DNA from 4 places in the Clostridium malenominatum genome. Region 4 is predicted to be linked to each of the others. Evidence: riboswitches for the same ligand, from Rfam matches in the RefSeq annotation. Region 4 holds a riboswitch; each other region holds the start of a gene.
The links. Region 4 has a riboswitch for cobalamin ahead of ABDZ69_RS16310 (ABC transporter substrate-binding protein). Riboswitches for the same ligand answer to the same signal wherever they lie in the genome.

Region 1 (7,428 bases), on a different contig from region 4:
ATAAGAACAAGGAGGATTATTTTGATTTCAATAATTACGCCCGTATATAATGAAGGGGAACAAATATACTCTAATGTGGTAAAAATAATGTCAATTTTGTTAAAAAATAATATAGAACATGACTTTATCATAGTGAATGACGGTTCTTCTGATAATTCTTGGCAAGAAATGCAAAGATTATGCAAGAACTACAATAATATATCAATTATAAATTTAAGTCGTAATTTTGGTAAAGAAGCTGCCTTGTGCGCAGCCTTAGAAAATACATATTCTGATGCTTGCATAATAATTGATTCTGATTTACAACATCCACCGGAATTAATTCCTAAAATGGTAGAGCTTTGGAAGGAAGAAGGATATGATGTTATAGAGGGGATTAAATTATCCAGAGGTAAAGAATCTTTATTTGAGAAAATTGCTGCCTTGACATTTTATGGACTATTTTATAAATCATCGGGAATAAACTTGAATAGCGCCTCAGACTTTAAATTATTGGATAAAAAAGTTATAGATGCTTGGAAGTCCATGAAGGAGTCTATAACATTTTTCCGTGGTATGTCAGCCTGGATAGGATATAGACGCATTCAAATCCCCTTTGAGGTTCAGGATAGGGCTCAGGGAGTATCAAAATGGTCCTTTAAAAGTCTAACTAAACTAGCCATTCAATCTATTACCTCTTATACATCTGCACCACTTTACATGATTATTTGGTTAGGCATATTTACACTATTCTTTGACTTTATTTTATTTATACAAACAATGTTTATGAAATTCTCTGGTAAAGCATTGACTGGCTTTACTACCGTTATAATCTTAATATTAGGAATAGGTAGCTGCATCATGATTAGTCTAGGAATCATCGGAATTTATATATCAAAAATTTATGATGAAGTTAAAAGAAGACCTAGGTATTTAATTTCTAGTAAAGAAGGAAAAGGATTTTCAAATGATTAATAAAAAGATACAAAAACAATTTATTAAATATTTATTTATTGGAGGAGCTACTGCCATTTTTGAACTTATATTATATACTTTCCTAAGAAAAATAGTTTATTTAAACCTATCCTTATCTAATGTTATTGCTGTGGTTATGGCTACTCTACTTAATTTTACCTTTAATAGAGGCCTAGCCTTTAAAGCAGCTTCTAGCTTTATTCGAAGTTTTATATTATATATAATTTTATTTGCACTAAACACAACTTTTAGTACCTATGCAATTTCTCTAATGGTTCAATGGGAAATTGGGGATGTAATCGCAAAACTCATCACTATGGGTATGATAACTCTATGGAATTTTCTACTTTATAGAAAGGTAATTTTTAAATAAGTTAAAGCCGTATACAATGTCTGCATACAGCTTTAACTTATTTATACCCTAAATCCCGAAGTAAGTTCTTTTAATTTATTTGCCATTTCCGATAACTGTTCTGTAGTATTCTCTATTTCAGTCATTGTTCTAAGTTGATTTTCTATACTTGAGCTTATATTTTCAGTACCTTCTGCTACTTCACTTGAAACAGAGGCCATGTTGCTCATAGCTTCTCCCATATCTTTAGTACTTTGGGCCTGCTTTTCATTGGCATCGTCGATTTGCTCTATTTGACTTACTATAATTTCAATATTATCAATAATATTTCCTATAGCTTTTCCTACTTCCGATGCTTTATCAACTCCAAGGGATACTTTCTCTTCAACTAAGTTAACAGAATTTACAGTGGAGGCTGATTTTAATTGATTTTCTTTAACTAAGCTAGAGATTTCCTTAGCTGCATTATTGCTTTCATCAGCAAGTTTTCTAATTTCATCAGCAACTACATTAAACCCTCTACCTGCTTCTCCCGCACGGGCAGCTTCAATAGCAGCATTTAAAGCTAATAGGTTTGTTTGCTCTGATATTGAAGTTATTATTTCAATGATATCTCCTATTTTTCTTGAAGATTCATCTAATTCCTTTATCATTGAAGACACTTCCTTTGATGAAGAAGCTATATCTGTTATGGAAGATACAACTTGAGATATTTTTTCTCTTCCATCTTCTGCCGCTTCCTTAGCTGTCTTGCTGTTAATAGCAGTATTTCTACTGGCACTTGAGGTAGCTTCAGAGAATTTTGCTATTTCTACAAGGGTTGAGTTAGTTTCCTGGGCCACCGCCGCTCCCTGGGAAGTATTTGAAGCTATGTGAATAATAGTACTGGATATCTCTTCTAAAGATTGAGTGGTTCCACTGGTTGCTGAACTTAACTGCAAACTTGAAGAAGCTATGGTTTCAGCTGAAATAGCCACTTCCTTAATAATTCCTTGAAGCTTGTCTACAAACAAATCGAAGCCGTTACTTAACTCTCCAATCTCGTCTTTGCTTTCATATCCAATCCTTTGTGTTAAATCTCCGCCCGAATTAGATATTTCTTTTAATCTTGATGTAACTGTTTTAATTGGGTTAGTAATTGATTTTATAATTACTATAGATAGCAATAATGTTACAATTGCACAAATTAGGACTAGTACACATATTTCTATAATTGTATTTTTATAAACAACCTTGCTCACATCATAGGTTTCCTTGGCATCTGCAACTTGCGCATTTATAATATCATCAAAAGACGAAATTACATCTCTTCTTGCATTATCATAATTCACAATATATGCATCTACTTGCGCTCGAGAAGCACTCGTAATTCCATCTGGAATTACTGCTGCATTACTTACTGCACCATTATTTTTAAAGAATTCATCCTTAGCTTCTATAAATTTATTATACTTTTCCATTAATATTTTGTATTCTTCTCTATCTTTATATTCCGATAGCTTTTCCATTGCTGAAACCGCTGTAGTTTCAATATTTTGCTCTATAATTTCCCTTATACTATCATCATGATTGGAATCAAATAATTGATTTGACTGAGAACGTATATATTCTATGTCAGATTTTATACTTTGAAGCTTCACAATAGGAAGCAATCTATCATCATTTAACTCCATAATCATAGAATTAACATTAGATATTTGCTTAATAGAAGAAACTCCTATTATTCCAAGAAAAACAAAAAAACTTAGTGACATTAATGCAATTTTAAATGAAAGTTTAATGTTTTTAAAAAAATTCATGCAATCCTCCCCTCCTTATGAAATATTTGTAAGTTAATTATATATTAACAAGGGGATATTTTAATGTCAATTCTTTAATTCCATTACTTCTTTCTCCGTAAGATAACGCCATCTACCAATATTTATATTATAAATCTTTATATTAACGATTCTAACACGTTCCAAACGTATTACCGTATACCCAAATGCTTTTGTCATTCTTCTAATTTGTTTATTAAGTCCCTGTGTGAGTATGATACGAAAAGTATCTTCGCTAACCCTCGTAACAATGCAAGGCCTAGTCTTAACTCCAAAGATTTCAACACCTTCAGCCATTCCCTGTAAAAAATTACTGTCAAAGGGCTTATGGACAGTTACTATATACTCTTTTTCATGCTGATTTTCCGACTCTAATATTTTATTTGCCAATTCACCATCATTAGTCAGTAATATTAACCCTTGAGATTCCTTGTCTAATCTACCTACTGGGAAAATATATTCTGGATAATTTATAAAGTCAATTATATTATTTTCTACTTCTTTTGCCGCAGTACAAGTAACTCCTACTGGCTTATTTAAAGCAATATAAATTTTGTCTTTTACGGGAATAGGTTTATTATCAATTAATATAAGGTCATCTTCTTCTACCCACTGACCAGGACTGCAAAGCTCTCCATTTACAGTTATTCTATTTTCCTCAATAAGTCTATTGGTTTCTCTTCTCGAGCAAAACCCTAGATTACTAAGAAGTTTATTTATCCTCATTATCTATAACTCACCATACTTTGATTCCCAGTCCTTCCTAATTAAATTAATAAGATATTATTCATTATATCTTATTCTGTCTAAGCTGACCACAACCCCCTTTAATATCGCTACCAAAATTATGGAATATTTCACAATCTATCTTATCTTTAAGTTTATTATAGAAATTCATCACATCATTTTTATCAGGAGCAGTTAGACCTTGTATGTTATTGTCATTATATGATGATATAATTAATTTCAGTGGTTTACCACTTAGCAAAGCTTCTAATCTCTCTACATCGGCGTCCGTATCATTTATTCCTTTAAATATCATATATCTTATTCTTGTTTTCACTTTGAATATTTCTGCATATTCAACCCCTACATCAACTATGGATTTTATGTCATATTTTGAATTGACTGGCATTATAGACATACGTGTTTTATTTGATGATGCATGCAGAGATAGGTTAAGTCTTATATTAATATTAGTATTCTTAAAATCCTTAATCAACTTATGAATTCCTGGTGTTAACCCTACTGTTGCAATTTCAAAATTACTTATTTTGTATTTATTATATACGCCTATTATACCATTTCTAACATTTTCATAATTCATAAAAGGTTCCCCCATTCCCGCAAAAACAACTGCATCTATTGGAGTTAGGTTCATCTCTTTACAATAGTCCATGCAAATGCCTACCTGCTCAATTATTTCAAGGTCAGTAAGATTTCTTACAAATCCTTGCTTTCCTGTGGCGCAGAAAAAGCATTTTTGGCTACAACCCACTTGAGAAGATACACATACTGTGCTATGGTAGGTAAGTTTTAGTTCACGGTCATGCATATATAAAGTCTCAACAGTATTACCATCCTTCATTTTTAATAAATATTTTACAGAATCATCTTCGCTTATAAGTTTTTCAATTATTTCCATAACTCTCACTCCATTTAATAAATTTTTTTACAAAAAACAAAAAATTCTTGAACACAAATAATTGTATTCAAGAATTTTACCATCATTCTTATTACAGCCTCTTAATCCTAAGACGCAATAATGAAAAAGGCAGGTCTCCTGGCTTACGGACTAGCGATACTTTTTCCTTCCCAGTGTTACCCAGTGGATTATAAAAGTTCTACCGTTTACAGTGGTGGGACCGCTGAGGCTTTTACCTCATTCCCTATTCTCCCTTTCGGGCACCTTTTCCCATATTTTAAATTAATACTTATACAAAATTGATTATACTATATAATTTTTTATTTTACAATTATCTAGATAAAGGTAAAAATTGCATTTTTCTCTTATCAGTTCTGATTTATACCTTCTTTAATAAAGCTTTTATTATAAAAAATACTAATACCTAATACAATTAATAATAATCCAGTGATAATCATAAGCCTCTCTATTTTAATAATATCAGCTAATGGTCCAAATACAATCATACCAAGGGGCATTAAGCCTGAGGACACAATTTGGACAAAACTAAATACTCTACCTTGCATATCAGTTTCTACTTTCTCTTGAAGCAGAACCATGCTTGGTGAATTAAAAAGTGGTATAGTCATACCTGTTAAAACCATAATAGCTATATAAACGTAGAATACTTTTGCAATTCCAACAGCAACGGTTAGAGCACCAAAGGCACAACAACCAACTGCAATAGTTATAACACGATTTTTAAAACCACCCCAGGTTGCCATAATAATTCCTCCAACCATTGAACCAGCGAAAAAGCTCATTTCATTAGCAGTAAGCCTCCAATACTCATTGCCAAATGTACGTGTTACCATTAGAACATTAAGGAAAGCGGCTGGTACAATTAAAATCGTAAATATAGCATAAAAAATGATTAAGTTTTTAATAAATGAATTATTTAAAGAATATTTAATTCCTTCTTTTAAATCATAAAAATAATCCGTATCTTGCTTTTCGGCGGCTTTTTTATGAACAGCAACTCTTAAAGTAAGTAATATTGAGATTGCTATTATAGCTGTAATAACATCAAGAAACAATATAGATTCAAGTTTACCATAAGTAAGTATTGTACCGCTAACAGCAGGTGACACAAGCAATATTAAAGATTGAATAGTTCCATTAATACCATTTACTCTCATAAGCTTCTCTTCAGGAACTATTTGGGGAATTAATGCATTTACAGCAGGAGTTTGTATCCCCGATCCAAATGAACGTATTCCCGAAACCAAAAATAATATCCACATATTGTTATAACCTGATAAAAGTATTATAGCTAAAATTAAAGTGGCAGTGGCAATTAATCCATCTGATAAAACTATTAGAAGTTTACGATTGTATCTATCCGCCCAAACCCCAGCAAATAATGATATAAACAATTGTGGTAAGAATGAGCATATAGTGGATATGGTTACCATCATACCTGAATCAGTAGCTCTAGCTATATACCAAATAATTGCAAATTGCACTAAAGACGATCCAAATAAAGATATTGTTTGACTAGATAAAAATAAAGTAGTTTGTACTTTCCAATTTGAAAATTTACTATTGCTTATGATGTATCCACCTCTTTCTTCTCAATAATACGAGTTATAATCATTAGCGCTATAATAATACCATATTCTTAAATTTACATCAATTGGAATAACAAACTCTTATTTAAAAGCAGAGTTCCTCACCCTGCTTTATTTACCCATATATTTTATTGTATATTTTTACCTTGCTTATAAAGTCCAGCTATCTTATATTAAAAATCGCGCTTCATCATCATAGAACAGTGAGGTTTCATAAAGTACCATGGATACTTTATCATATACCACTTTACCATCATTGGACATGGTCTCATAGGTTTCATCATTTGCCATGGCATCATTGGTTGATATTTCACCATAGGCTTCATCATTGGTTGTTGCATCATTATTGGTTGTATATTTAATTGCATTTTTGTTGGTTCCATTATAGGTTCTATTTTTAATTGTAACTTTATTGGTTCAGTTATTACCGTTCCCATTTTAGGTTCTATATTCAATTCCATATTACTTGGTTCCATTTTAGGCTGTATATCTAATTGCATTTTTGTTGGTTCCATCTTAGGTTGCAGATTTAATTCCATATTTTGAGGTTCTATTTTAGGTTGTATATTTAACTCCATTTTTGTTGGTTCTAATTTGGGCTGTATTTTTACTTCTTGTGTAGTTTGTGGTATATACTGTTGTATTGGCTGTGGCATAGGTTGTGGTTTAGGCTGCTGAATAGTCTGGGATTGCTGTGCAGGAATTTTCCTTCCTACCTCTGGTTCATCCATTCTATACATCATCATTTCATACATAGGGCATTGCCAAGGTGAAAATTCTGTCATTTTATAATTTTTGTTCATAAATATCCTCCAATTAATTATCACATCGTTTCATTATATGTACATTTTTTCCATTATGTTCATAACTATAATGCAAAAATCAAGTAGTAGGAGGGCTTTAAAATTATTAGAAAAGGCAAAAACCCTATACACATTTTGTGCATATTAAAAAGCAGAGCTTTCACTCTACTTTCTTTATCAATATATTTTATTGAATTATTGTCTCTCCCTTATTTTTTGTTTTTTGATAGGCTAATTCTAAATCTCC
Region 2 (7,428 bases), on a different contig from region 4:
GCCTATGGGAGATAGAATATACGAAATGACTTTAAAAGATGGTTCAAAAGTTGATATGAACAAGTACTATACAGTTGTTACTAACGATTTTATGGCTACAGGTGGAGATAACTATGACTTTAAAGGGGCTAAAAACTTAAAGGATACTAATCTACCAATAAGAGATGCTTTAATAAATGACTTAAGACAGGTTAAAAATCTTTCAGTAGTTAAAGCCAGCTTCTTAGAATCAGGAGTTAAGCCAGCTACAACCCCTGAATTAAAGCCAGTAGATAAAAAGGTTGTATATACAGTAAAAGCAGGAGATTGCTTATACTTAATAGGACAAAAGTACAACATTCCTTATAAAAAAATAGCAGAAATAAACAATATTAAAAATGTTGATTTAATCCTTATAGGACAACAACTAGTAATACCTGTAAACTAAAAGTGTAATTTCAATTTTAAAATGCCAGATGCGTTTAAAACGTATCTGGCATAATTTATTTGATTGAACTGCAAAATAAAGAATTGATACTTTCTGATTTTATAATCGTAATATAGTTATGAATAATAATCCAAGGGAGGAAAAATAATGATTAAGAGGAAAGTAGTTTTAATATTAACTTGTATTACTTTAGCATTACCTATGGGAAGTGTTTCGGCGGCCAAGGATTTGAAAAATGATCTACCTATGATTTGTGAAGTAAAACCAATTAGTAACAGTGCTAGTGGAGAAATATTAAATATAATAGAAAATAAAAATGGTATAATGCTTTTCATGGAGGATATCAATATTTCTATCGATGATAAAAGTGAAATAGTTAATGAGTTTGATGGAAAAAAGCTAACTAAAAATGACTTGAAAAAGGGCATGAAAATTAAGGCTTATTACGGGCCAGCTGTTACTCTAAGCCTTCCACCTATATCCTATGGTGAAAAAATTATAGTTTCACAGGAAAATGACACTATAGGCATTGCAGAACAAAAGATAGGTAGCATAATTAATTTAAAAGATGAAAAAACTGCATATATAAAGTCAAAGGATGACTCCACCTTTACTTTTATTACAGAAAAAACTGAGATAGTAAATGAAGAAGGAAAAAAAGTATCTCTTAAGGATATAAAAGAGTGGAACAAAATAAGAATGTACTTTTATAAAAAAGATGGAGTTATAAATTTAAAAGGATTTTCAACTACTATATATATGGCTGAAAAAATAGTGATTTTAGGTAAAGTAGAGAAAGACTTATTAGCTACTCAAGGAAAAATAAGTGATTTAACCCATAATAAAAATGGAGGAGCTATTCTTTTAGAAGGTAAAAAAGTTACGGAGTTTGGATATGATGTAATAAGGCTTAACATCAACGAAAATACAAAAATAATAAATGCAAAAGATAAAAAACAATTATCCTATAAAGATTTAAAAAAAGGCGCTGAGATAGTAGCTTATTATGATGGAGCAGTTACACGAAGTATACCTCCTATAGGAAATTGCATGGAAATAATAGTTTTACAGTAACATAGCAAAAGCAGTAGGTTTTTCTACTGCTTTTGTTATGCTATATTTTATCTAAAAAATTATCATAGTATATTTTTTCTATTTCTTTCATATATAAAGGTTTACTGAAAATATAGCCTTGAATATAATCACACCCACTTAATCTAAGGTATCTATAGTGTTCTATTTTCTCTATTCCTTCCGCGGTGACTTCTAAATTTAAGCTATGTGCTAAAGAAATTAACTTTTCCATAACTTGTCTTTCAGTTAATTCTAAAAGTTTATCATTTAAAGATTTGTCTAGTTTAATCTTACTAACGGGTACAAAAGTTAAGTAAAATAAGGAGGAATAACCTGTGCCAAAATCATCTAAAGTAATTTTAACACCAGTTTCCTTTAGATTATTAAGAAACTCTATTGAGTCGGATGTTCTCTTTAACAATATACTCTCTGTTATTTCGATTTCCAAGTATTTGGAGTCTACATCATTTTCTTCTAAAGTTTTTCTGATAAAGGAGATGTAGCTTTTGTCATTTACTTGTTTTGCAGAAAGATTTATTGCTATTGGTTTTAATTGAAAACCTTTGTTCTTCAATTCTGCTAATTGATGTATCACCTCTCTTGCTACCCATCGTCCTATTTCTAGTACAAGTCCTGATTCTTCAGCGATAGGTATAAAAAGTGAAGGAGATATATTGTAATTTTTTAATCTAAGAAGAGCTTCAAAACTTGCTATTAAACCTGTTTCTAAAGAAATTTGTGGTTGATACACTAGTACAAATTCTTCTTTTATTAAGGCATCTCTTAACATTTTTTCGATTTTAATTTTTTCGTTTAGTTCCTCCACCATTTCTTTATTAAAGTAGGCATAATTGTTTTTGCCAGTAGTTTTTATTTTGTACATGGCGGTATCGGCATTCATAAGCAATTGATTTGTATCTTCTCCGTCACGTGGATATAGTGTAATACCCATACTAAAACTTAAATGGAATTCACTATCTTTAATTAAAAATATATTTTTAAACAAATCCATTATTTTATTAGCATATTTTTCTATGGTGCTTGTGCATTGTATATTAGGTAAAAGAATTAAAAATTCATCTCCACCAAATCTAAATACAAATATTTCTTCACCTGAAATCTTAATAAGAGATTCACCCACCTGTTTTAAGGTTATGTCTCCATATATATGTCCTAAGGAATCATTTATTGCTTTAAAATTATCAATATCTAAAAGCATTATAGCACCTTGTGTTTTTGCATTTAACTGTTCCTCTAATTTTTTTATAAAACTTCTTCTATTAGGTAGACCAGTTAAAACATCGTGGTTGGCTAGATATTCTATATGCTCTTCTTGTTTTTTTAGATTTGTTATATCAAGAGCAATTCCAGTAAGCTGCTTTATATTTCCTAGTGAATCAAATATACCTTTTCCGTTGATTAATATCCATCTAAAATTTTCATCAGTAGACTTTGTGCGTATTTTATAATAAATTTCTTGTGTCTTGTTACGTTTATATTTTAAATACTCTTCTATTAATAATTGTTTATCTTCTGAATAAAAAATTTTATCAAAGACTTTATGCAAATCTTCTTTTCCATGGAAAGAAACATCAGTAATATTTTTGAATTCATTAAAAAGACATATAGTATTAGACTCTAAGTCGATTTCCCATACTGCGCTATTTGTACCTTTAATGGCAATGTTATATTTTTCGGTTAGATTTTCTAATTTTTCTGTATAACTTTGTATTTCCTTATACTGAGCCCTTAATTCTTCCTCCGACGCAGACAATTGTTGATAGGTTGCAGATAACTCCTCGTTTGATACGTTTAATTCTACTTGATGTTCCATAAGCTTATGAAAATACATATAGGTTTCATTAAGTATTTTGTTTATGGAATAAGAAATTCCAAAGAAGGTGTCATTTTTAAATAAAGGTAATCTATAATCTAAATTGTTTTCTAAATCTATTTCCATAATATTTTCATTTAATTTATTTACTGGTTCAATAATGTTTTTGCGCATTATTATAAAAAGAATGGCACCCATAGAAATTGTAATAATTAAAGATATGAAAAAGTTTTTATATATTAACAAGTAAACCTGGTTCATAGAAAGTCCTATATTAATAGCTCCTGTGATTTTGCCTTCAAGGAAAACAGGAATTGCTATATCAAGAACCTTGGACTGAGTTTTATCATAATACCATTCTTTAGCAAAGGTATTTCCTTTAAGAGCCTCCTTTAAAGTTTCATCGTCTTTATAAATAATTCCTATATTTTCTTTATTACTGTCTGCTATAGCCTTTAAGTTATTGTCCACTAAAAGTGCATAGATAATATTCTCTTTTTTCATCAAACCTTCTATAAGATTTTGATAAGAAAACTTTTTAGTTAACGTTTCAATATTATTTGCTAAAATACCTACTTGTACGAAATTTCCATCTATATTCTTTACAGAACCATATTTCATAAAATTGCCAAACTTTGCATCCGGCCTTATAGCTTCCATTAGCTCTAGGTTATCACTTAATACAAAATCATATAGGGGATGACCTTTATATGGTATCCAATCTATGTATCCTTCCACTGTTGAATAAAGTATTTTTCCTTCTTTGTTCATCCAATGTAATTCATCCACCTTTAGTTTCTTTAATTGGTCTTTTAAAAATTCATTACTTAAATTATTTTGGTTTTTTATAAGTACATTTGAAGCTACTCTTATTTTATCTTCCAACATTTCATTAATTGTTTCTAAGGAATTGTGATTATCTGATAATTGATTTGCCACTTGTTTTACAAGGTTTATTCCATCTTCATTCATTTGTTTTAACAATGAGGTTTTGCTTATATAAAAAGTAGCGCTACTCACACTTAAAATAGAAATTAAGGCAACAATTAAAGGAATAAAAATTAATTTAGTTTTATTTACTATATTGTGTTTGGAATTTTTATTCTTCATAAGCACCATCCTATACCTTGCAAATTTTTATATTAATTTATCTGGACTACTGAGCATAATATTTTATGAAATAATTATTATACTCTAAATTATAACATATAAGGAACTATTTTGAGTAAATTAGACAGACAAAATTTTCGTATAATCTACATTTAAGATAATAATATAGAATATTAAAAATAGCTTGATTATTATTTCATAGTGTGTTAGAGTATACATGAAAATTAAATATTTGGAAAATAGGTTTAACAGAGTTTTTTATCTGTTAATTAAAAGGGAAGTGGGTTTGAATCCCACGCGGTCCCGCCGCTGTAATAGAGGAGTTTTTTGCAATATTCCACTGGGAAACTGGGAAGGATGCAAAAGGCTATGATACTTAAGCCAGAAGACCTGCCTGTTTATTACACTGAGAATTCTACGAGCGATAGATAGTGTTTGGAAATTTATTTCTATATCATTTTGTATTTACTATCCTCCTGATGCTTTGTCAGGAGGATTTTTATTTTAATTATTTAACTTACTTAATAACAAAATGTATGTATAAAAAAGATTCAGGATTTCAATAATCGTAGGGTTCGATATTGAAATCTTTTTTATTTTAAAGAGAGGATGAGGGATATGAAAAAAGTCTTAAGTTTAGTGTTAGTAGTTTTATTATTAACAAGCTTTACAGCTTGTGCTAAAACCTCTAATGTAGGTGGATTAAGTAATTCAAAAAGTGTGGACAAGGCAACAGATAAGGAGCTGTCAATAGATGTAAAAGGTGAAACTTACCCTTTAGCTATAAGGGATTATTTAAAAAATCACATTGTTTTAGATAAAAAACCTGAAAAAGTGGCTGTGTTATCAGGAACTCCTCTTAATATTTGGTACGATTTGGGTGGGAAATCTGTGTGTACTTCCGATGTTTCAGAAAATATAAAGCTTATACCTGAATACAAGGAAGAAATCATGAAGCTTCCTAAAGTAGGTGCCGTTTATTCTGTAGATATGGAAGCCATTATAGCTGAAAAACCAGATTTAATTATTGCCCAAGTAGGAACTCAATCAACCCAGGCAAAAAAACTTAAAGACATGGGGTTTAAAGTAATTACCACTCACATAAGAGGTTTTGATGATGTAATTTCAACCTATAAAGCCTTTGGAAAAATACTTGATAATACAAAAGAGGCTGAAAGAAAAATAGAGGAGCTTAAGAATGAAAAGGAAGCTTTTGTATCAAAGCTACCCTCTGAAAGTAAGTCAGTGGTGATTTTATATGTAACATCTAAATCCTTAGCAGTGAAGCTTGATAACAGCATAGCAGGAGATGTGGCTAAGATTTTAAAGCTTAAAAATATTGCATCAGATCTTCCAGCAGACACTATAGGCTCAGAAACAACACCTTTAGATATAGAGTACATAGTTGGAAAAAATCCAGATTATGTTCTAGTTACTAGCATGATTTCCAGCAATGAAGAAGCTAAAAAATCTATGGAAAATCACTTTAAATCCAACCCAGTATGGAAGGGAGTAAAGGGGATTTCGGAGGGAAGAGTAGTTTATTTGCCACAAGAGTATTTTCTCTATAATGCAGGGCCTTACTACAATGAAGCTATAGAATATATGGCAAGGAGTGTATACCCTGAAGTATACGGAGAGTTGACAGAGTGGTATGGAAAATAATATTTCAATTAAAGACAGTAAGAAATACAAAATAACAGTAATATTCATATTAGCGGTACTTCTCCTAGCAGGCTTCATATTAGGTAATTCAAAAGGCACTCTTCAGGTGGGAGCAAGGCGTATATTTGAAGTGATAATGAATGACGATGGAAGTGCTGAAAGGATGGTAATTTGGAATATAAGGCTACCTAGAATGATACTTGCAGCATTGGTAGGGGTAAATCTTGCATTGGCAGGTGCTATTTTACAGGGTGTAATGAATAATCCTTTAGCAGATCCAAGCATAATTGGCATAAGCAGCGGAGCAGGGCTTTTTGGAATCGTAATATTAGTTGTTTTACCACAGTATCAAGGATTGGTACCTATTGCGGCCTTTATAGGGGCCATGCTAGCAGCAAGTATTATATATATTCTGGCATGGAAGGGTGGAATACAGCCCACAAGAATAATACTAGCAGGGGTTGCAGTGTCTTCTTTATTCGGAGCGGGAATTTCGGGAACCTTAGTATTTTATAGTGATAGAGTCCATGGAGCTCTTACCTTTATGAATGGGAGTTTATCAGCTAGAAGCTGGCCAGAGGTAGGAACTATTTTGCCTTATACAATAATAGGAATAGCTTTAGCTATAATATTTTCTGAAAAGCTTAACATTTTGATTTTAGGAGATGATGTAGCAAGGGGACTTGGTCTAAATGTAGAGAGGACAAGACTTGGTTTTACAGCACTAGCTGCATTCCTTGCAGCTTCATCTGTAAGTGTGGTGGGACTTTTAGGCTTCGTAGGGCTTATTGTTCCTCATAGTATTAGGCTTATACTAGGCAATGATTATAAATACATGTTTCCTGCTTCAGCTCTTTTAGGGGCAGTGTTATTGATGTTTAGCGATGTTTTCGCAAGAACGGTATTAAGTCCAACGGAAATTCCAGTAGGCATTGTAATGGCAGTGCTGGGAGCACCATTCTTTTTATATTTGTTAAGAAGGTAGGGATTTCATATGAGGGATAATAGTGTATTAAAGATTGAAAATTTAACGGTAAGTTATAAAAACTACAAAGTTTTAGATGATATAAATCTTAATATAGAGAGAGGAAAAATCTACTCTATAATTGGTCCAAATGGCTCGGGAAAGACTACCTTAATTCGTGCTATAACAAGAAGTATAAAGGCTGATAAGGGGCAAGTACTTCTAGATGAATGCAATATATTTAAAATGAAAACAAAGAATATAGCTAAAAAAATGGCACTACTTTGCCAAAGCAATGAAACCATCAGCGATGTAACAGTAAGAGAGTTGGTTCAGTATGGAAGATTCACTCAT
Region 3 (7,428 bases), on a different contig from region 4:
TGGCTGAATTAAATAAAGATAAATTTCAGATAATAGGTTGCGTCAATTCAGATGCGGAAGCCATAGTTAGACCAAATTTAACATATTGGCAGGATGCATGGAGAAGATTAAAACAAAATAAGGTTGCTATTTTTTCCTTGATTTTATTAGGGGTAATTGCTATAATGTGCGCCTTTGGACCATGGATAGGTAAGTTAATTAGTGGCGTTGACTATTCAATACAAAATCATAACCCAGCTGCTTTAAATGCAAAGCCAGGTACTTTAAATATAAACAAAGAAGGTCAACAATTAGGAAAATATATATTTGGAACAGATAATTTAGGTAGAGATATATTTGGTAGACTATGGGTAGGGGGTAGAGTATCTATAGCCATAGGACTAGCAGGAACATTGATCGAAGTGTTTGTAGGTGCTATATATGGTGGAGTTAGTGGATACTTTGGTGGACTAGTTGACGATATTATGATGAGAATCGTTGAGGTTCTAAATAGTATACCATATATGATAGTGGTAATATTAATGGCGGTAATTTTTCAAAAACAAGGTATGGGTACAATATTACTTGCCCTTTGTATAACGGGATGGACAGGAATGGCAAGACTTATAAGAGGACAAGTTATGCAGCTTAAGGAATCAGAGTACGTACTTGCTGCTCAAGCACTAGGGGCTGATTCTAAGAGAATAATATACAAGCATTTAATTCCAAATACCATTGGAATAATAATAATTTACATGACTTTCGATATTCCATCCTTTATATTTGCAGAAGCATTTTTAAGCTTTATAGGACTAGGAATACAACCTCCTAATACAAGTTGGGGAGCTATGGCGGCTTTTGGACAGCAGGTTATGGACTTCTATCCACATGAGTTGTTATTCCCAGCTATAGCAATAAGTTTAACTATGTTATCATTTAACTTATTAGGTGATGGATTAAGAGATGCCCTAGATCCAAAATTAAGAAATTAGGAAGGAGGATACCTATGACAAAATTACTTGAAGTAAAAGACCTTAGAGTTTCATTCCACACATATGCAGGAGAAGTTCAATCAGTAAGAGGAGTATCCTTCGACTTAGAAAAGGGAGAAACTTTAGCCATCGTTGGAGAATCTGGCTGTGGAAAAACCGTTACATCAAAATCAATTATGAGATTAATTGCTACGCCTCCAGGAGAAGTAAAAGAAGGATCTCAAATTCTCTTTGAGGGAAAAGATATATTAAAAATGAATGATAAGGAATTAAGAGAGCTAAGAGGGGAATCAATTAGCATGATATTCCAAGATGCTATGACTTCTCTTAATCCTACTATGAAAATTGGAAATCAAATTGCAGAGAGCTTAATAATTCACAGAGGTATGAATAAAAAAGAAGCTTTAGAAGAAGCGATTAAAATGCTAAAACTAGTTAATATACCAAATGCAGAAAAAAGAGTTAACCAATACCCACATCAATTTTCGGGTGGTATGAGACAAAGAGCTATGATAGCTATAGCTTTAGCATGTAATCCAAAAGTCTTAATTGCAGATGAGCCAACAACAGCTCTAGATGTTACAATACAGGCGCAAATTATGGATCTTATAAAAGAGCTTCAAAATAAGTTAGGAACAGCTGTAGTTTTGATTACCCACGATTTAGGGGTAGTTGCTAACGTTGCTTCTAAGATTCAAGTTATGTATGCTGGTAAAGTAATTGAAAGAGGAACAACGGATGAAATATTCTTTAATGCAAAGCACCCATATACATGGGCATTGCTTAAATCAGTACCTAGACTGGATACTGGTCATAAAGATGAACTTTATTCAATACAAGGAACGCCTCCAGATTTATTGAAACCACCAGTAGGATGTCCCTTTGCATCAAGATGTGATTATTGTATGCAAATTTGTAAGGAAGAAATGCCGGAGGTTAGTAAATTAAGTGATACTCACAGCGTACATTGCTGGCTTCAGCATCCTTTAGCACCAAAGGTTGAAGCTCCAATTATAGGGGAGGTGCAAAAATAATGGAAAATAATAATAATGTTTTAATAGAGGTAAAAAATCTAAAAAAATATTTTAAAGTTGGCAAGAATGCAATTTTAAAAGCAGTAGACAATGTTAGCTTTAAAATAAAAAAAGGTGAAACCTTAGGATTGGTAGGAGAGTCAGGTTGCGGAAAGACAACTTGTGGCAGAACAGTTTTAGGACTTTATGGAGCCACAGATGGACAAGTTTTTTTTGAAGGAACAGATATCCACAGTCTTAAAGGAACAGAAAAAAGAGAATTTACTAAGAATGCTCAAATAATATTCCAAGACCCATATGCATCTTTAAATCCAAGAATGACAGTTGGGGAAATAGTAGCAGAAGGTATAGATATCCATGGACTATATACAGGAGAAAAGAGACAACAAAGAATTTATGAACTTCTAGAGTTAGTTGGGTTAAATAAAGAACATGCCTCAAGATTTCCTCATGAGTTTTCAGGGGGACAAAGACAGAGAATAGGTATAGCTAGAGCATTGGCTGTTGAGCCTAAGTTTATAGTTTGTGATGAACCTATATCAGCTCTTGACGTATCCATTCAAGCTCAGGTTGTAAATTTATTAATTAAGCTTCAAAGAGAGCTTGGATTAACCTATTTATTTATAGCTCATGATTTATCTATGGTTAAGCATATATCTGATAGAGTAGGAGTTATGTATTTAGGCACTATGGTGGAATTAACATCGAGTAAGGAACTTTATGCAAATCCTAAGCATCCATATACTCAAGCATTACTATCTGCTATTCCAATACCTGATCCAGAGGTGGAAAAAAATAGACATAGAATTATGCTTGAAGGGGAAGTACCAAGCCCAATAAATCCTAAACCAGGATGTAGATTTGTGGCTAGATGTAAATATGCTAAGGAAATATGTTCACAAGAAATACCTGAACTTAAAGAAGTTTCAAAAGATCACTTTGTAGCTTGTCATCTATTTAATGAATAATTAAAAATAAGAGTGAGGTAACCCTCTCTCTTATTTTAGTTTTTAGTTATATAGTTTTTTAGATGAATAGATTATAGATAAAATTCCTATGGAATTTTTATTGTTGTAGAAATTCCATAGGAATTTCCTCATATAGCACATGAAAGAAAGAGTTGTAAAATTATAGAAGATTAGAATGCTTTGTGAAATCAGAGATTCTAGAATTTTACAACCTTTATTATATTCATGAATAAATTAATCCCTTCCTGTAAAAAATACTTTATAGGGAGGGATTTGTATGGGAAAGACACCACTTAAAAAAGTTATTAAAGAAAAATTGAAAGCTAACAAAGAATTAACTGAAATGGAACAGTTAAGAGAGAAAATAAAATATGAAATAGCTGATGAATTGGGACTTAGAGATAAAGTAGAAAAACTAGGTTGGAGTTCCTTGACCTCTGAAGAAACTGGGAGAGTCGGAGGTTTAATGACTAAGAGAAAAAAAGAATTAAATATACCTAAAAATATTGACTTGCAGAAAGATAATATATAATATTTAATCTGTACCATTAAATTCACAAAGGAGAAACTTTCATGAGCTGCTATAGCAATTTTGCAAATATATATGACGGTTTAGTAAAAGAGGATATCGATTATTTTAAATGGTCAGAAATTATTTTAGATTATTGTAATAAATACAAAATAAATAGGATGAATTATTTAGATTTAGCTTGCGGTACTGGAAATATTACCGAAATTATAGGAGAAAATTTTTCAGATGTTTGGGGGGTAGATTTATCCCCAGACATGTTATCAGAGTGTGAAATAAAACTAAGAGAGAAAAATATACTGGGAAATCTAATATGCCAAGACATAGTAGAATTAGATTTATCAGGGAAAAAATTTGATTTGATAACCTGTTGTTTAGATTCTGTTAATTATATATTAGAATATGAGAATTTAATTGAGTTTTTTAACAGGGTATGTCTTCATTTGAATGAAGGTGGATTATTTATATTTGATATGAACTCATATTATAAACTATCTAATATATTGGGTAACAATACTTATACCTACGATGAAGAAGATTTATTCTATGTATGGGAAAACGTTTTTGAAGAGGAGATAGTGGACATGTATTTAACTTTTTTTTTAAAGAAGGGAGAAAGTTATAATAGGTTTGATGAAGTCCACAGGGAAAGAGCTTATAGAGAAGAGGAAATAGAAAGAGCTATCCAAAAAAGTAAATTAAATATACTTCATATACTAGATAACTATGAAAAGAATTATATAAAAGATACTACGGAAAGAATAGCCTATGTAATAGGCAAGTAATTTATTTTGGAGGTAAACAAATGGGTGATAAATTAGTTAGAGCTATCGCAAAAGATGGTGAGATAAGAATAATAGGAGCTATTACTACAGACTTAGTAAATGAGGGCGTAAGGATACATAATTGCAGTGCTACAGCAGCAGCAGCCTTAGGTAGAATGTTAACAGCTGGTGCACTGATGGGAGCTATGTTAAAGTCAGATAAAGACAAACTTACCATTCAAATGAATGGTGGAGGAGAGGCAAAGGGAGTTATAGCAACTGCTTATCCTAATGGTCAAGTTAAAGGATATATAGGAAATCCAGCAGTAGATTTACCTGCAAACATTAGAGGAAAGTTAGATGTAGGAGGAGCTATAGGAAAAGATGGAACTCTTACAGTAATAAAAGATATTGGGTTAAAGGAGCCATATGTAGGTCAAGTTCCAATTTATTCCGGAGAAATAGGAGATGACTTAGCGTATTACTTTACAGTATCAGAACAAACTCCTTCTGCTGTTGGATTAGGAGTTTTGGTTAATGAGAACTTAAGTATTAAAGCTGCTGGAGGATTTATAATACAAATGATGCCTGGAGCAGGAGAATTAACAGCAGATTTTGTAACTTATAGACTTGAAGAAGTGGCCTCCATAACAGAATTTATAGACAGAGGTATGTCTATTGAAGAAATATTAGAATTTATCTTTGAAGATATGGATTTAAAAATATTAGATAGTTTCACTCCTGAATATAAATGCAATTGTTCAAGGGAAAAGGTTGAAAGAGCGTTACTAAGTATTGGAAAAGATGATTTGCAAGAATTATATGATGATAATAAAACTGAAGAGTTAAAATGTGAATTTTGTAACAGTAGTTACCAATTCACTAATGAAGAGATTGGAAGAATATTAAGAACTTTAAATGAAAATAAATAATTGAGAATGTGATAAAAAAATAACTTGTAATATTAAATAAAAAGGAATATAATTTTATTGAACTTAATAATAATTTTAGGTGCTGTAATAGTTTAAAAGAGAAAGTGGTAAAAATCCACTGCAGCCCCCGCTACTGTATAAGCGAACGAATCCCGCATCCACTGGAGTTTTTCTGGGAAGGAGGGAAGAGAATGATGCTTGAGCCAGGAGAACTGCCTAAAATTGAGTCGATTTTGTTCTTCGGAGGGAAGAGAAAATATATTGAGGATTATAATACCTCTACCTTTGGGTAGAGGTAATTTTTTTTTATTGAGGAGGATACATATGATATTATTAGAGCAAACCTTAAAAAACATATCGTCAGGAGACAAAGAGGCAATTAAAAAGGCATGGGAAAGAATGGATAGTTTAAGCAAACCTATAGGAAGCTTAGGCAAATTAGAAGAAATTGCAGTAAAGATAGCAGGAATAACTGGACAGGTTAAGAATAAAATAAACAAGAAAAATACAATTATAATGTGTGCTGACAATGGTGTGTGGGAAGAGGGAGTTTCAGCTTGTCCTCAAGAGTTAACTGCAATAATAACAGATAATTATACCAAAGGAGTAACAGGAATAGGAGTATTATCTAAAAATGTAGGAGCAGATATAACTGTAGTTGATATAGGAGTAAATGGTAATTTTAATAATGACAAAATAATTAATAAAAAAATAGCCTACGGAACTAAAAACATAGCAAAGGAATCTGCAATGACAAGAGAAGAAGCTATTAAAGCTATTGAAGTAGGTATAGAAATAGTGGACAACTTAGTAAAAGAAGGATATGATTTGTTTGGCACTGGAGAAGCTGGAATGTGCAATACTACAACCAGTGCTGCAGTTATTAGTGTTTTTTCTGGAATGGATTCAGATTCTATTGTTGGAATGGGTTCAGGACTTACGGAAGAAGGCTTTATTAATAAAAAGAGAGTAGTAAAGGAAGCTATTAAGCTTAATAATCCAGATATAAAAGATCCTATTGATGTAATAGCTAAGGTAGGGGGATTTGATATTGCAGGACTTTGTGGATGCTTTTTAGGGGCAGCTAAAAATAGAGTACCTATAGTAATTGATGGAATAATTTCTTGTGCCGCAGCACTATGTGCCTATAAACTTAATACAAGAGTAAAGGACTTTATGTTTCCGTCACATCTCTCAGCAGAGCCTGGATCAAAATATGTAATGAATGAAATTGGTTTAAAACCATGTTTGGATATGCAAATGAGATTAGGGGAAGGATCAGGTTGTCCCCTACAATTTTCCATTATAGAATCAGCTTTGGCAATAATGAATGAAATGGCAACTTTGCAAGAAGCAAGCATAGAAGATAGTGAATTTTTGGTGGACATTAGGAAATAGTTTTTTAGGTTTTTAATGTTTTAGTTATTTAGTTTTGGTAGAAATCCATTGAGGGATTTCTTCCTTAACTAATTAAATATTCAAGTAGTGAACTAAAAAACTGGAAGACGCTAAGCATTTTCCTAGTTGACAAATTACCAATTGGCTTATATAATAGAAATTGTGTTTAAGCGATAATTTAAGTATGGCTCGATAGCTCAGTCGGTAGAGCAGAGGACTGAAAATCCTCGTGTCCCTGGTTCGATTCCTGGTCGAGCCACCATACATGCGGAAGTGGCTCAGTGGTAGAGCGTCACCTTGCCAAGGTGAACGTCGCGGGTTCGAGTCCCGTCTTCCGCTCCAAATTTTACGGCGCTATAGCCAAGTGGTAAGGCAGAGGTCTGCAAAACCTTTATCCCCAGTTCAAATCTGGGTGGCGCCTCCAAAACAAAAGCATTCAAACTTTAGTTTGAATGCTTTATTTGTCTTTTAAGGATACTGTAAATAATGATCCCCTATCTATAAGTTTACCCTTCCTTAAGTAGATTGGTTCTACCCCATGCTTATGAAGAAAGGTAATTACGTCTTTTCCATGAGAGTAGTAATTCAAGTCTCCAAAAAAAGCTAATCTATTTTCATCGAGAAGTCCAGAGCATCCTCCAATAAACCCATAGTCTAGCCCCGGTAAGGATATATCGCCTGGTGGAAGTAGTAATACATCAAAATTTTCAACCTCTAAAGTTCTTGCAATGGCGATATCGCTAGTGATTATGGCATTATCATTAACTATGGCAGTAGAGCACTTGGTGTATCCTTGTTTTACATTTATTAATTTTTTATGTTTAGTCATTTC
Region 4 (7,428 bases):
TCTATATTGATTATAATAGCCATTTTTATCCCCTTCCTGTATTCCTCATACTGTTAAATCATTTTCTGATTTTATGTCTATGGCTTCTTTTAAAAGCCTTTGAAGAACAGCTGCAAAAACTGCAATCACCATTGCCCCAAAAATAATGATGATTGGGAATGCTACAAGACCTGGAGCATCATCTGCATCCGCTATGGGATATAAAAATGGTATGAGTACTGCATATATAATACTGATTGTATTTGCACAGTATTTTATATTCTTTAAAGCCTTTACAGATAACTCCGAGAATGCTTTGTTCTTGTCAATATAACTTATAAGTTTTAAAGCCTGATATAGTGCAAAGAAATACGTTAACGCCGTTGCATACACACCCATTAAAATAGTAAAGTGTAAATAATTCACAAAACCAGGCACCCAAAATATACACAGAGCAAGAACCGGAATTCCAATAAGAATAACAGCTGTCTTTAAGAAAATTGTTGAATATCCTTTCACAAAAAGCACCTCTCTTTTTAATTTCTATATATAGGATAGCACATTTTTTATCGTTTATCAATAAATTATTATTGATTTATATTATATATTTATTATTAATACAACCTAGTTGATGTCGGAATGGTTGCATTTTGATTTACAATTAAGGTTACACTAAAAAAGAGCAGTTCCGATTTATTCAGAACTACTCTCTATAAATTTAGATTTATAACCAACAATGAATTCATCTCTTTACCTGTGTCTAAAATACTTTTATTAAAGTCTCCAGTCTGGCCCAAATAATCCACCAAACCTTACCCATCCTTCTTTTATATCATTGCCTACTTTATACTCAATTCTGTAAACTGTTCTTCCCTTTCCTACTACCATAAAAGGACCTATTGAGAAGAACTTTTTCTCTATGTTGATAACCGTACCTCCCATAGACTCTATCTGTTCCGTTATCTTAACTTCATAGCTTTCACCTCGCAGAACAGATATTGCTAATGCTAGTACAATAAATATTATTATTACAACTCCCTCCATACTATCCTCCCCTTATCTTATTATATAAATTATACCATAATAGATAAAATGATATGTAATGTTTGCGTAGCCTTCACTTCTAAATTTTGCTCAAATGCATACTGCTCATTACATATCATTTTAAATATGAATTATTTGCAGAAATTCCTTCGCGGAATTTCATCATAAACTAAAAAACTAAACAACTATCATCTAAAAAACTAGCTCGCAAGCGAGCTTAAAGCCTTCTACTCGCCTCATAAGCTAGTGGCGACCTCTCACACTCATCATACTTTAAAGTTATTTGATAGCAAAGTTCGCTTCCCTTCATTTTTTCTGAAGCATAGCATAATCCATTGGATCTAGAATCTAGGAAAGGATGGTCTATTTGATCTGGATCACCGATTAACATGAGTTTTGTACCTTCCCCTACTCTTGTAATTATTGCTTTTACTTGTTTTGGAGTTAAGTTTTGTGCTTCATCGATTATTACCCAGTTTTTCACTATGGATCTTCCTCTTAAATAGGCAACAGCTTCTGTGGTTATTATCCTCCTATCGAATAGCTCCTGTATTTTATCTGCTAATTCTTTTTCGTTTTTATATCTTTCTTTTTCATCAGAATCCACTAATATTTCTAAGTTGTCCAAAACTGGTCTCATGAAAGGAGCTATTTTTTCCTCTTCCTTTCCTGGAAGATAACCTATATCCTCATCCATGGTTACATTAGGTCTACAAACTAAAATTCTTCTATATTGCTTTGTGCCTACTTCGATTATTTTATTTAATCCCACTGCTAAGGAAAAAAGAGTTTTTGCCGTTCCTGCAGGGCCTTTAATTATTACTAAAGGAGCTATGCTAGCCTCAGTAAATAATGCCTCTAGCATAAATTTTTGTCCTACATTTCTTGGAGATACTCCTAAAGGGCTCATATCTTTATAATATAAGGCTAGTACTTTTTTACCGTCAAATCTTCCTAGCGCTGTCTTTCTTGGATTATCTAGGGCATGTATTATTATGAACTGATTCGGATAAAGAGTTGGGGCTGAATACTCTCCTGTTACTTCGCAGTAATAAACTAAGTCTTTTAAATCTATATATTTTTTCTGATAAAATTCATCTATTTTTTCAGAAGAGGCGTATAAACTTTCTCTCCCAGTATATTGACTCTCATTTTCAGGAACCACCTTTTCGTGAAAGTCTTCCACGTCTATGTCCACTGTATCTGCTTTAATTCTTTCAAAAATATCCTTGGTTATTAGACACACGTCTTCTCCTTGTTCTTTTAGACCTTTGCAAACTTGAATTATTCTATTATCTGGCTTACCCTTGTCCCAAGATACAGGAATCTCTGTCTCTTGATGATTCATCTCCACCCTAAGTTTTCCTCCACCTGGTAGAGGCACTCCCCTATTTAATTTACCTTCTTTTCTTAATTTATCTATTAATCTTGAAGCATATCTGGCATTTGCTCCTAAATCATTCTTGTCTTTTTTAAAACTATCTAATTCCTCTAATACCACCTCTGGTATAACTACGTCATGTTCTCCAAAAGAAAATATGGCCCCTGGTGAATATAATAAAACATTGGTATCTAACACATAAGTCCTCTTCAATGCACTTCCCCCCAATATTGTTAATACTAAGTTCCACTTTATATATATTATGTTCAAGGGTAAAAAAATAGACTGAAGTAAAAAACTTCAGTCTAAGTTTAATCCAATTATTCCACCTATAATAGCAGGTATAATCCATGAAAAACCTTCTTTTGCAAAAGGAAGCATATTTATAATATTCATTACAAAAGGAACCTTAATGCCAATTGATTCTAAGGATATAAAAATACTTACAATAAAAGCTCCATAAACTGCCCCTTTATATACTTTATCATTAGTAATGTAGTTTCCTAAAAGGTTAGTTATTATTAAAACTATTACTACAGGATAAATAGTTTGCAGTATGGGTACAGCTAATTTAATTATAGCTTCAACACCATAATTTGCGATAAATCCACTTATTAAACAATTAAATAAAACAATGGTTTTATAGCTTATTTTGTTGTTTAAAAGCTTACTAAAGTAATTTCCTGTAGTAGCTGTAAGGCCTATAGATGTTGTTAAACAAGCTACTGCAATGGCTCCTCCAAATATTATCTTACTCATATCCCCTAATAATCTTTGACTTATAAATACAAGTATACTTGTTCTTGTAAAGTCTTGTGAGACTATACTGCTAGATGTAGCACCTATATATAACAGTCCTAAATATACTACTCCAAGACATACTGCAGATACTAGCCCAGATTTTATAGTTATATTTACTTGAGATTTCCTATCTTTATATCCTTTAAGAGCTAAATCCCCAATAAACATTTGAGCCAGAATTATGGAGCCTATAGCATCCATGGTTTGATATCCTTCAGTAAAACCCTTTGAAAAAGCTCCCTGTATATTTGTATTTATAGGTGTACCTAATGGAAATATTATGCCTTTAACTATTATAATTCCTAAAGTAATTAATAAAAATGGAGTGAGTATTGCTCCAATCTTGTCTACCACTGAGGTTTCATTTATTGCAAAAAAATAGGTTATTCCAAAGAAAATTATGGATACTATTATTGAATTTGCCCCAGGAAATATGGGAAGTACGGCTAATTCAAAGGTAGTCGCCCCTGTTCTTGGTACAGCAAATAATGTACCTATGGTTAACATAATTATAGAACAAAGTATTTTACCAAAATTTGATGATATTTTACTTGTTAAATCCTCTGTTCTACCTCCCACTAAAGCAACTGCTATAATCCCTAGCATTGGCAGACCAATACATGTAGTTAAAAACCCTAGCCCAGTAATGGCCCACTTATCTCCAGAAATAAAACCAAGTGTTGGAGGAAAAATTAAATTACCTGCTCCAAAAAATGTAGAAAATAAAGCCAATCCTGTTATCAATATATTTTTTAAATCCTTACTCATCTTTTTCTCCTTTGTGCGTATTAAAAAAGTATTCATCCTCAAAGGTATGAATACTTTATTTTATAGAAAAACAACTCAATATGCAAGTAGTTTTTTCTTATTCGTAATCATTAATGAAAGCATTAAATATATTTTTCATATTTTCATATTTTAAATACATCTTTTCAGGATGCCACTGCACACCCATAATAGTTCTTCCCTCAATATTTTCAATTCCCTCAATTACTCCATCGCTAGAAACCGCACTTATTTTAAAACCCTTTGCCACACCTTTTACCGCTTGGTGATGAAAACTATTTACCTCTGCTTCCTTGCCTAATATAGAATGCAGCTTTGTATTTTCATTTATTCTTATCTTGTGAACAGCTACATGATAATCAGACCTTTGAGAGTGTTGTAGATGATTCCCTTTTACATCTGGTATATGCTGATATAAAGTACCACCATAATACACATTAATTGACTGTAATCCTCTGCATATTCCTAGTATTGGCTTGTTTAACTCTTCACAGGCCTTTATAATCATGAAGTCATAGCTATCTCTTGCAGGCATAATTGTTCCATTATTAAAAATTGATTCTTCACCATAATAAAAAGGATTAATATCCACTCCTCCAGTTATTATCACCTTGTCTACTAATTTAACCTGCTCTTTTACCTTTAAGTAATCTTCAGTTATAGGAAGTATTAAAGGAATTCCTCCACATTCTTCAACAGCTTGTAAATAGTCCTTGTTTGCAAATATTCTTTCGTAGCTTGAAAACCCTTCTTGACTATGCATCTGTATACTACTAACCACACCAATTATTTTTACTCCCATGACTATCCCCCTACGAATTTTTTATAGTTCTTACTTTATAAGTTTTATAACCCTTAAGGCAACTTTTGTATTTTTCTAAAACTTTAAAATCTACTTCTCCTTCATATATTATGCCCAAAGCATCTCCACTATGTGCCCCAATAATGCCATGTCCATTAATTTCATCTTTAATTTTAAGTATAGTTTCTAAAATCTCATATTTTAATCTTTCATTGTTTCGTTTTATGCTTTCCGTAGAGCAGTATGCAATCTTTTTTGTATCCCTTTCCTCCACTCCTTTTTTAAATATAGGCATTAAATCCTCAATATTACTTAATGGCGGAAGAGGGGTTTTATTAAATTGCAAAGTATCAACTTGTTTTTCCCCTTCAAAGACTAAAATATTAAATTGAAAATATTCTCCAATGGTTTCTCTATATAGTCCTCTTTTGTAATCAAATAAAGTCATTTTATTAAATATAATACTGTCCGTAGGTTCAATTTGGATACAATGTTTTATTATTTCATCCGCATTATACTTTTTATTAAACAACTTTAATAAACCATGATACACTCCACAAAGATCTGCTGTGCTGCTAGCAAAGCCTTTTCCTGTGGGAATATTTGATTTTATTTCTATATCTAAGTTGCTTATATACCTTTCTTCCCGCCATTCTTTGAGTAGATTTTCTATAAGCATAGAAGACTTTGAGTAATTGTACCTTAATTTAGGCTTATTAGTTTCAAATATCTTAACCTCAGTATACATATTAATCGGACAGGAACATAAAATATCTATATCACCAACTTTACCTTGAACTATTTCTCCAAAACTTCCTGGGTATTTTACTATAACCTCCATTATATATGCTCCTCATAATTTATATAGTTTTAATTTTCATTTTACCAATGGAAGCTTATAGTGTAAATAGCCTTATCACTTTATGTGATTTATTGACATGGAAATGAATAAGTGTTACACTCAACTTAAATAAAAATATTTATAGGTACCCCTATGGGTTTAAAAGGGAAAGAAGCTTTAATCTTCTGCGGTCCCGCCACTGTATTGATGAGTCTTTAGCATAATCCACTCAAATTTTGGGGAAGGAGCTAAAAGGCGATGAATCTAAGCCAGGAGAACTGCCTATGAATTAGTGACGCTTTAGCTTACGCGGATAAGCTAATGGTTTAATGAACTTAAACCGTTATCTTGAAGATAAGGGTTTTTTATTTTGTCTATATTTAAGGAGGAAAAAAATGAACAAATTGAAAAAAGTCTTAGTAGTATTTTTATCATTAATCATGATAACTTCACTTGTAGCTTGCGGAAAGGATAATAAAGTAGAAGATAAAAACAATGCAGAAAATATAGCTACTACAAAATATCCTTTAACAATAAAAGATTCTTATGATAGAGAAGTGACAATAGATAAAGAACCTGAAAGAATTATTTCCTTAGGGCCTAACGTTACTGAAGCAATATATGCTCTTGGAAAAGGGGATAAATTAGTTGGAAGAACAGATTTTTGTGATTATCCTGTAGAAGTTAAGAACGTAGCTTCCGTCGGTAGTTTACAAACCCCAAGTATTGAAAAAATCCTTGAATTAAAACCAGATATAGTAATAGCATCTACTCATTTTCCAAAGGATGTACTTAAAAAGTTAGAAGATTTAACAGTTAAAGTTGTTGCCCTTTATGGAGAAGATAGTTTTGAAGGTGCATACAACACCTTAGAAAAAATGGGTGAAGTTTTAAATGCTAAGGAAAAAGCTAACGAAGTAGTTAATAATATGAAGGAAAAAGTGGAATATGTAGCTTCAAAAGTTAAGGGACTTAATACTCCTTCCTTATATTATGTAATAGATTTTGGTCAATATGGAGATTTTACTGCTACTGGAGATACCTTTATCCATAAAATGATTCTAATGGCTGGGGGAAAAAATATAGCAGACGACGCTAAAGGATGGAAATATTCTATAGAAAAAGTTTTAGAAAAAAATCCTAGCATGGTTATTGTTCCAAAATATTTTGATGCTAAAGGGAGAATCGTAAAAACTAATGGATATAAAGATCTAGAGGCTATAAAAAATGGAAAGCTTTTTGAAATAGATAATAATATGCTAGATAGACAAGGACCAAGGCTTGCAGATGGTTTAGAGGAATTAGCTAAAATAATTCATCCTGAAGCTTTTAAATAAGGAGATCTCATGTCTTATATAAATAAAAGAAAACATAATAAATTTTTATTGATTATACTAATAGGAATATTATTTGCTTTAACTATTATTTCTAGCACTCTTGGTGTGGCAGACATAAGCTTTTATGGGTCTATGAAGATACTATCTTCTAAAATACCTTTTGTAGGTAAATATATTAGCTTAGAGGGAATTTCTAATACTCATAAGTTAATTATTTTAAATTTAAGATTACCTAGAATTATGTTGTCAGCCCTTGTGGGTGCTGGATTATCAATAGTTGGATGCGTATTTCAAGCAATATTTAAAAATCCTATGGCAGATCCTTATGTGCTGGGAATTTCTTCTGGCTCTGCCCTGGGTGCTGCTATTGCAATTATACTAGGAGTTAGCGGAGTTACAAGTTTTGCTTTTACTGGAGCCATACTTACTACTCTTTTGGTTTATAGTATTGCAAAAA

Region 1: another riboswitch for cobalamin. It lies ahead of ABDZ69_RS13070 (radical SAM protein); the one in region 4 lies ahead of ABDZ69_RS16310 (ABC transporter substrate-binding protein).
Region 2: another riboswitch for cobalamin. It lies ahead of ABDZ69_RS04905 (ABC transporter substrate-binding protein); the one in region 4 lies ahead of ABDZ69_RS16310 (ABC transporter substrate-binding protein).
Region 3: another riboswitch for cobalamin. It lies ahead of cobT (nicotinate-nucleotide--dimethylbenzimidazole phosphoribosyltransferase); the one in region 4 lies ahead of ABDZ69_RS16310 (ABC transporter substrate-binding protein).

The regions. Positions count from the first base shown of each region.
Region 1 covers NZ_BAAACF010000003.1:247,264-254,691, forward strand. The annotation lists gene ABDZ69_RS13050 (glycosyltransferase family 2 protein) at 22-954, shown strand; gene ABDZ69_RS13055 (GtrA family protein) at 947-1,327, shown strand; gene ABDZ69_RS13060 (methyl-accepting chemotaxis protein) at 1,369-3,105, opposite strand; gene ABDZ69_RS13065 (pseudouridine synthase) at 3,172-3,849, opposite strand; gene ABDZ69_RS13070 (radical SAM protein) at 3,914-4,768, opposite strand; cobalamin riboswitch at 4,880-5,051, opposite strand; gene ABDZ69_RS13075 (MFS transporter) at 5,137-6,363, opposite strand; gene ABDZ69_RS13080 (hypothetical protein) at 6,552-7,181, opposite strand; gene ABDZ69_RS13085 (MgtC/SapB family protein) at 7,369-7,428, opposite strand, start outside.
Region 2 covers NZ_BAAACF010000001.1:978,434-985,861, forward strand. The annotation lists gene ABDZ69_RS04890 (5'-nucleotidase C-terminal domain-containing protein) at 1-427, shown strand, start outside; gene ABDZ69_RS04895 (hypothetical protein) at 575-1,501, shown strand; gene ABDZ69_RS04900 (EAL domain-containing protein) at 1,542-4,445, opposite strand; cobalamin riboswitch at 4,670-4,857, shown strand; gene ABDZ69_RS04905 (ABC transporter substrate-binding protein) at 5,064-6,110, shown strand; gene ABDZ69_RS04910 (FecCD family ABC transporter permease) at 6,100-7,095, shown strand; gene ABDZ69_RS04915 (ABC transporter ATP-binding protein) at 7,105-7,428, shown strand, end outside.
Region 3 covers NZ_BAAACF010000001.1:500,582-508,009, forward strand. The annotation lists gene ABDZ69_RS02530 (ABC transporter permease) at 1-971, shown strand, start outside; gene ABDZ69_RS02535 (ABC transporter ATP-binding protein) at 986-2,005, shown strand; gene ABDZ69_RS02540 (ABC transporter ATP-binding protein) at 2,005-2,973, shown strand; gene ABDZ69_RS02545 (alpha/beta-type small acid-soluble spore protein) at 3,251-3,505, shown strand; gene ABDZ69_RS02550 (methyltransferase domain-containing protein) at 3,547-4,287, shown strand; gene hslO (Hsp33 family molecular chaperone HslO) at 4,308-5,198, shown strand; cobalamin riboswitch at 5,259-5,432, shown strand; gene cobT (nicotinate-nucleotide--dimethylbenzimidazole phosphoribosyltransferase) at 5,523-6,596, shown strand; tRNA gene ABDZ69_RS02565 (tRNA-Phe) at 6,783-6,858, shown strand; tRNA gene ABDZ69_RS02570 (tRNA-Gly) at 6,864-6,938, shown strand; tRNA gene ABDZ69_RS02575 (tRNA-Cys) at 6,947-7,020, shown strand; gene ABDZ69_RS02580 (DUF6873 family GME fold protein) at 7,054-7,428, opposite strand, start outside.
Region 4 covers NZ_BAAACF010000012.1:117,728-125,155, forward strand. The annotation lists gene ABDZ69_RS16275 (helix-turn-helix domain-containing protein) at 1-23, opposite strand, end outside; gene ABDZ69_RS16280 (DUF2975 domain-containing protein) at 46-498, opposite strand; gene ABDZ69_RS16285 (hypothetical protein) at 754-1,023, opposite strand; gene ABDZ69_RS16290 (PhoH family protein) at 1,241-2,617, opposite strand; gene brnQ (branched-chain amino acid transport system II carrier protein) at 2,705-3,973, opposite strand; gene ABDZ69_RS16300 (gamma-glutamyl-gamma-aminobutyrate hydrolase family protein) at 4,071-4,793, opposite strand; gene ABDZ69_RS16305 (GHMP family kinase ATP-binding protein) at 4,804-5,634, opposite strand; cobalamin riboswitch at 5,761-5,934, shown strand; gene ABDZ69_RS16310 (ABC transporter substrate-binding protein) at 6,030-6,971, shown strand; gene ABDZ69_RS16315 (FecCD family ABC transporter permease) at 6,981-7,428, shown strand, end outside.